2 regions of the Leucobacter sp. UCMA 4100 genome follow, and region 1 is predicted to be linked to the other one. Evidence: riboswitches for the same ligand, from Rfam matches in the RefSeq annotation. Region 1 holds a riboswitch; the other holds the start of a gene.
The links. A riboswitch is a leader RNA that binds a small molecule or an ion and turns the genes downstream of it on or off. The one in region 1 is predicted to bind magnesium.
Positions count from the first base shown of each region.

Region 2: linked by a shared signal. The riboswitch ahead of mgtE (magnesium transporter) and the one ahead of JSO19_RS09455 (MgtC/SapB family protein) in region 1 are both predicted to bind magnesium.

Region 1 is NZ_JAFEUS010000002.1:2,027,581-2,031,376, forward strand. It holds gene JSO19_RS09450 (hypothetical protein) at 54-314, opposite strand; gene JSO19_RS09455 (MgtC/SapB family protein) at 371-1,066, opposite strand; M-box (ykoK) riboswitch at 1,237-1,405, opposite strand; gene JSO19_RS09460 (helix-turn-helix transcriptional regulator) at 1,480-2,334, shown strand; gene JSO19_RS09465 (ABC transporter substrate-binding protein) at 2,478-3,539, shown strand; gene JSO19_RS09470 (FecCD family ABC transporter permease) at 3,536-3,796, shown strand, end outside.
Region 2 is NZ_JAFEUS010000002.1:711,521-715,316, forward strand. It holds gene JSO19_RS03540 (MFS transporter) at 1-302, opposite strand, end outside; gene JSO19_RS03545 (FadR/GntR family transcriptional regulator) at 359-1,045, shown strand; M-box (ykoK) riboswitch at 1,103-1,270, shown strand; gene mgtE (magnesium transporter) at 1,369-2,610, shown strand; gene JSO19_RS03555 (amidohydrolase) at 2,677-3,796, opposite strand, start outside.

The sequences.
Region 1 (3,796 bases):
CTGGGCGTTGACGAGGGCCATGACCCTGGGCGTCTCACCCTTGCACAATCGAGTCATGCGGGAGGGCGGTCGCAGCTTTCGTCGTTGGGCTCGGCGCTCTCGCGGGGAAGCTGGGTGAGCAAGAGCGGCATTCCGAGCCCGCGCCAGGCGCCCCAGAAAACCATGCTCTCGCCCGGCGAGAGGGGCTGGGGGCGGGCCGGTTCTGGGGTAGCGGGCTCGCGCCGGGTACGAACGGCCCGAGCCTCGCGCTTCGTCTCGGTGAGGGCGCGACGGTAAAAGCTCACATTGGTGAGAAAAACGGTAACGAATGACATGGTGATGCCTCGCTTTCAGGGGGCATGAACGATCGGTCAGAAGGGTGAAGCGCGACTTATACCGCGGCCCAGCGCATGGCCGTGACCTCGGGCGAGCGAAGCGCGCCATAGAGGGCGTGCTCGATGTGGCGCTCCATGCCGGGCTCGGCCTGCACCCGCGCGGTGAGTGAAAAGACCTCGGGAGTTGCGAGGCTCGTCGAGACCTCGTGAATTTGCAGGTCTTCGTTGCTGAGCGCCGTGAGCACGAGCGAGCGCACCTGCGGCTCGTGCCGCTGCTCGCAGCGAACCTCGACGTCGTAGAAGGGGCCACTCGACTGCGCCTCTGCGGCAGCGAGGTTGCGATCGAGTGCGCGGCTCAGGGGCCTGAGCAGCGTGTTCGCGAGCATGATCATGGCGGTGCCAGCGGCAGCGATCCACAGCATCCCGCCGCCCGCGAGGGCACCGACAGCCGCCGAGGCCCACAGCGTCGCCGCGGTATTGAGGCCCCGCACCGAGGCGCCCTGCTTCATGATCACGCCGGCGCCGAGAAAGCCGATGCCGGAGGCGACCTGGGCGGCGACCCGCGTCGGGTCAGCCTCGGTTCCCGTGAAGCTGTAAGCGCCCATCACGACGAAGAGCGCAGAGCCGAGGCTCACGAGCGCGTTGGTGCGCAAGCCCGCCGAGCGCGACCGCCACTGGCGTTCGATGCCGATGAGCGAGCCGAGCAGCACGCTCGCTGCGATGCGCGAGAGAATATCGATGGTTTCAAACATGAGAAACGTCCGTTCGAGTCGTGCTCGCGCGCACGAGAAACGGGTTTCAAGACCCGGTGAAGGTTAGCGGCGCGAGCAGGAAAAGGTGAGCCAGAAAGATCGACTAGAGCCATCAGTCATGGGAAATCACCTCCTGCGCGCGCACGGAAGGACGTGCAAAATGCACGAGTCTTGGGCTTCCACGTTTGAGCTTTGGCACTTCACGACGTATCAGCCTCGCTGAAGCCACATTGGATCAACCCTTGCTCCGGGAAAATCTGTCCTAACCTTGGGCGTCTCTCGACGTCGTCAGATCAGTGGCCTGTGTTCGTAAAGGAGCCTCGCCTAACAAAGCGCTCCGCGAGACAGCATAGCGGTGAGCCGGGCAACTCTCAAGCGTTTGGCGGCCAGGCCACTGCTACGCTATTCATCTGATGAACTCGTACCGGCAGCCTGACTGGGCCTCGTGCGCGCAGCACCCGACGGCCATTCGCGAACCGTACCTCATGGGTACCGGGGTCGTGATGGGCGACGATCTCGGCCCTGGCCGCCTCGTCTCGCCGCCACACAGCCACCCCGAGGCGATGCTCGCGTGGTGCTATCGCGGCACCGTGTGGGTGTACCTCGAGAGCACGATGTGGCGCCTCTCGCCGGGGCAGGGGGTGTGGGTGCCGCCGCGCACGCCGCACACCGCGCGTCACGAGCGCGATGCCGTGGGCTGCTACACCTATGTACCGGGTGAGGCTCTCGCCGAGCAGGTCGACGAGGTGCGGCGGGTGGTCGTGCCGCGTGCCGTGCAAGAGATGCTGCTGCACCTGTCGATTCACGACATGCCAACCGATCTCAGGGTGCGAGCACAGCAGGTGCTCATCGACATGCTTGAAGACCCCGAGCTGAGCCGCGAAGACGGGGCGCTCGAGGTGCCATTGCCAGCCGACGAACGGGTGAGGGCCCTCGTCGAAGCGGTGCTTGAGCAGCCCGGCGATCCGCGCACAGCGCAGGAGCTCTTTGCGCAGCACGGCCTGCATGAGCGCACCGTGCTGCGGGTGTTTACGAGCGAGGTGGGCATGAGCTTCGGGCAGTGGCGCACGGGAGTGCGCATGACGAGCGCGGCGAGGCTCATCGTGGGTGGCACTCCGGTTGGCATTGCGGGGCAGATGAGCGGCTACGAAACGACGAGCGCCTTTTCGGCGGCTTTCAAGGGGTATTTCGGGTCGACGCCAAGGCAATTCGCGCTGCGGGCGCGCGCCGATTCTGCTCAGCAGGGGTACTGGCGTTCGTTCGGTTGAGCGGCATGACCGTTTTGCAATAGAAGTTGTCTGCTCGGGAACACACGGGAGCGCGCTTACGGCCTAGCATCGATACGTTAGGTAAGGCTTGCCTAATGAAGATCGCATGAATGCGATGGTTTCGTCTGTTCTGAAGGAGAACTATGCTGCACGCCCCCGCGCGCCGACCGCTGCGTCGAGTCACCGCGCTCGCTGCCCTCATGACCACGACCGCCCTGCTGCTGACCGGCTGCGGCGCGAGCGCAGAAGCGAAACCGGCCGCAGAGGAGTCGACCACCGGTGTCGTCATCGAGCACGCACACGGATCAACGAATATCGCCGAAAAGCCCAAGCGCATCGTGGCGCTCGGCTGGATGAGCCCCGACGTTGTCGCGGCCCTCGGCGAGAACCCGGTCGGCATCGAAGAAGTGTGGGGCGCTGGCGAGAGCGGCTACCAGCCCTGGTTCGAAGAGTTCGTCACTGAAGAGTACGGTGAGACGCCTGAGGTGATTCCCTACGCTGATGAGGGCCCGAACTACGAGGCCATTAAAGAGCTGAAGCCAGACCTTATTCTGAGCCTGTACTCGGGCGTTACCGATGTTGAGTACGAGCGCTTGAGCGAGATCGCCCCGACCATTCCCTACATCGAGGGGCCCTGGAACCCGGGCACCTGGCAAGACATGACCCGCACCATCGGTAAGGCGATGTGGCAGGACGAGAAGGCTGAAGAGCTCATCGGTGAGACCGAAGAGCTCATCGAGACGCTCGCCGACGAGCACCCCGAGTTTGACGACAAGACCTTTGTGTGGGGGCTCACCCTCAACGAGGGAGCAACCGACCTTGGCGTCTACCTCGATTACGACCCCCGCGTGCGCATCACTGAAGAACTCGGCTTCAAGTCGACCCCGGCAATGAAGTCGTTCTTCGAAACCGCCGAGGGCGACAACTGGTACACGGGCGTAAGCCTCGAAAATCTCGACGAGGTCGAAGCCGATCTCTTTGCGGCATGGGCAGGAAGTAAAGACGAGGGCGAGTACACCGTGAACAACAAGATCGTTGCTCGGTGGCAGCCGATCGCAGCAAAGTCGTACGTCATTTACGGTGATGAAGCTGAAGCCTCGGCCTTGAGCGCACCCACGGTGCTCTCACTGCAGGCGATGCTGCCCAAGTACGTCGATGACCTTGCGGCCGCCCTCGAGGGCAAGCCGACGATTTCTGGCAAGTGAAATCCCGCATCATCGGATTGATCGTCGCGGCGGCCGTTCTGGTCGCCGCGACGATCGCGTCGTTGGCGGTGGGCAGTAAAGCGATTGACCCGGCCACCGTCATCGAGGCCCTGTTCCACTACGACGAGACAAACCCCGCCCACCTCACGGTGCACGAGCTTCGGCTGCCGCGCACCGTTCTTGGCGTTCTCGTGGGTGCCGCCCTCGCGATGTGCGGCGGCCTCATTCAGGCGTTTACGCGCAACCCGCTCGCTGAC
Region 2 (3,796 bases), 1.3 Mb from region 1:
GCGATGCCGCGAATGGTGAGGCCGAGCGTGAGCGCGATCATGCCAAAGAGCACGGTGCGCTCCCTACCTAAGCGCTCTGCCAGCCCGGCGGTCGCGATGCCCGCGACGGCGAACACTGCGGTGGGGAGTGCCGGAATGATGACGACGGTGACGGGGGTGAGCGCTCCCGACTCGGTGAGCGCGGTGAGCAGGGCGCTCGCGCTCGTGATCGCGAGCCTGAGGTTCAGCGCGACAAGCAGCAACGCAACGATCATGAGCGCCGGGCGCCCAGTGTTCTGAGCGGTTGTGCCTCGTGCAGTCACCACTTCACCCCCAAAGGTCTAACGTCTAACCAAAACAAGGTACTATCATTGCATACATGAGTCTGACCCCGGTACCGCAGGCCTCGCTGAGCGATCAGGTCGTCGAGCGACTGCGCGCAGAAATCGTCGAGGGGCGTTGGAGGGTCGACGAGAAGATTCCGCCCGAGTCTGAGCTCATGGCCTCCCTCGGTGTCGCGCGTGGCACCCTGCGCGAGGCACTGCGCGCGCTGCAGTACACGGGCATGCTCGAGATTCGCCGGGGCGACGGCACCTTCGTGCGCGCCCGCAGCGAGGTTCCCGGTGCGCTCGCCCGTTCCGGGGCTTCACTCGACGATGTGCTCGAGGCACGCATCACCCTCGAACCACAGCTCGCGAGACTCGCGGCAGAGCGCGCAACCAACGACGACATCGAACGCATCAGCAAGGCCCTCAGTGAGCGCGCGAGCGTGAGCGACGAGGGCTGGGTCGACGCCGATGTTGCCGTGCACGAGGCCATAGCCCGGGCCGCCCACAACCCCATTCTGTTCGAGGTATATACCGCGCTCCTACCTCGCCTTCACGAGTCAATGAGCACGGCGCAAAGCCGCGACGGCTTTTGTCGCGACGAGCGCCGCGGCCACGACGAAGTGCTCGATGCGATCGTTGCCCGCGACCCCGAGGCAGCAGCCGAGAGCGCGCAGGCAAACCTCCAGGCGACCGCCGCGTGGAGCCAACGTGATCAAAGTGAGTCACCGAGCGCATAACCGGGTCAATAACGGCGCATGGTTTGACACTTGCGAAGTTTCTTGTACTGTAGACCCTGGTTGTCTCGTTAGGCGAGGCTCCTATGCAGACACAGGCCACTGATCTGACGACATCGAGAGATGCCCAAGATCAGGACAGGCAACATCGGCTTAAGGTGTTGCCCCAAGTGGCTTCTGATTGTAGATACGCTGCATAGAGTCAAAGCTCTTACATGGATTCGACCAGCACGATCAGTGCAACTCTGTTCGAGCATTACATCCCGACGCTTCACGTTTGAGCGTCGGTGTCTTGCTGTGGCATTTTTACCCAGAAGAAGAAGATCATGTCGAAAAACATCTTTCATTCAAGCACGCGCAAAAACAACACGAAGCCCGTGAACCTCGCACCGATGACGGCCGTTGATGCCGCGCTCGCGCTCGAACGGTTGCCCATAGCCGAGGCCGCTACGGCCGTCGGCAAGCTCGAACACTCTCGCGCCGCCGAGGTGCTCGACCTCTCGCAGCCCGACCTGGCCGTCGCAATTCTGCGTGAGCTTCCCGCCGCTCCGACAATCATCGCGCAGCTCTCACCCGACTCGCGCGAGCAGTTCGAGCAGCTCATGCAGTGGCCCGTTGAGAGTGCCGCTTCGCGCATGACCCCGCGCTTTCTCACGGTCGAGGCCACGTCGAGCGTTGGCGACGCGATGCACCGTCTGCGCGACTTCCTCGAGCAGGCAGAAACCATCGCCTACGTCTACGTCACCAAACAGGGCAACTTTCACGGCGTCGTCAGCTTTCGTGACCTCGCGCTCGCCGAGAGCGAGATGACCGTCGCTGAGCTCACGAACACCGACTTCGTCTCGGTTGACCCCTACGCCGACCAGGAAGAGGCGGCCCAGCTGCTGAGCAGCTACCGCTTAGTCGCGATTCCCGTGGTCGAGAACGGCACCGTCATCGGCATCATCACGGTCGACGACGTGGCCGACATCATCGAAGAAGAGGGCACCGAAGACGCCGAAAAGCAGGGCGCCTCAACCCCGCTCGGGGTTCCCTACCTCAAGGCGACCCCGTGGATGCTCTGGCGCAAGCGCATCCTGTGGATCCTGGTGCTGTTCGTCGCCGAGTCGTACACGGGCACGGTGCTGCGCGCATTCGAAGACCAGCTCGAGTCGGTCATCGCGCTCGCGTTCTTCATTCCACTGCTCATCGGCACTGGCGGTAACACGGGCACACAGATCACGACGACACTCGTGCGTGCCATGGCGGTCGGCGAGGTGACGATGAAAGATATCTGGCGCGTCCTGCGCAAAGAGATCTCCACCGGCGTGCTCATCGGCGCGTGCATGGCTGCGGCCGGCATCATTCGCGCGAGCATCCTGGGCGTCGGCTTCGAGATCTCGCTCGTGGTCGCCCTCACGGTAGCCGCGATTGTCATCTGGAGCTCGATCGTCGCGTCGATCTTGCCCATGGTGCTGCAGAAGTTCAAGAAGGACCCAGCCGTCATCTCGGGCCCCTTCATCACGACGCTCGTTGATGGAACCGGCCTCATTATCTACTTCGAGATCGCGAAGCTCATCCTCTTCTAGTCATTGCTCAGTGGGGTTGTCTGGCAAGCCGCCGGGCAACCCCACTGAACGCATTCACGGGTGACGTTACTCAGCCAGATACACCGTTTGGCCGCCGAGAATCGTCTCGGTGACGCGCAACTCATCGAACGAGTGCGCGCCGTCAATCGCCCCGCTCAGCACGACGAGGTCGGCCAGCTTGCCCGGCTCCAGACTTCCGATCATCGCCGCATTGCCAGAAATCTCAGCACTGCCAAGCGTGTATGCCCGAAGAGCGGTTGCCACGTCGAGGCGCTGTTCGGGTTGCGCCGCGACGCGTGACTCAGGGTTCAGCGCGTGCTTATCGGCGAGAGGAGCAGTTCGTTGTGTTGCGGTGTGCAACCCCCACAGGGGGTCAGGGCTCGTCACCGGCCAGTCACTGCCCATCGCCAGATGGGCCCCGGCGCGGTGCAAAGAACCGAACGGAAAGTGCCAACCAAAACGCTCTTCACCAATGAGGGGCAGCTTTCGTTCGAGTATTTCTTGATCGTTTCGGGCCCAGAGCGGCTGCAAGTTTGCCGTCACGCCGAGATCTGCAAACCGTGCAATGTCTTGCTCGTCAACGACATCGAGGTGAGCGATCTGGTGCGCCTGCCCCGAGCCATTGCGCTCCCTCGCATAGGCAACCGCATCGAGGCACTCCCTCACTGCTCTATCACCCACGCCGTGAAAGTGAACGCTGAGCCCTGCCGCGTCGAGCGCTGCCGTGATCTCGTGCAGCACCCGCGGTTCGATGACGGAGTCGCCGCGTTGTTCGGGGTTCACTCCCGTGTACGGAGCAATCAGGGCCGCCGTACAGTTCTCGCAGATCCCGTCTTGCATGATCTTGACGCTATTCACCGCCATGCCTGCCTCGCGCAGTTCGCGAACGCGGGCAATCATCTCGGGCACGAAGCTCACTCCAGCTTCGATCGGCCACCACACCGAGCCGGTGACGCGAGCGCGCAATGAACCGTCGCTGACGGTTTCAAGGTACGCCGGGATGCAATCGGGCAGTGTGAGGTATTCACCAAGAATTGCATCGTGCCAGGCGGTTACCCCGAGCGAGAACAGACGTTCCTGGGCGGCGAGGAGCGCCGAGCGCAACGACGCTTGATCGGGTTCGGGGAGCAGCCTTGTAACCAGCTCACCCGCGGTGTCGATGAGCATGCCCGTTGCGTGGCCCGAC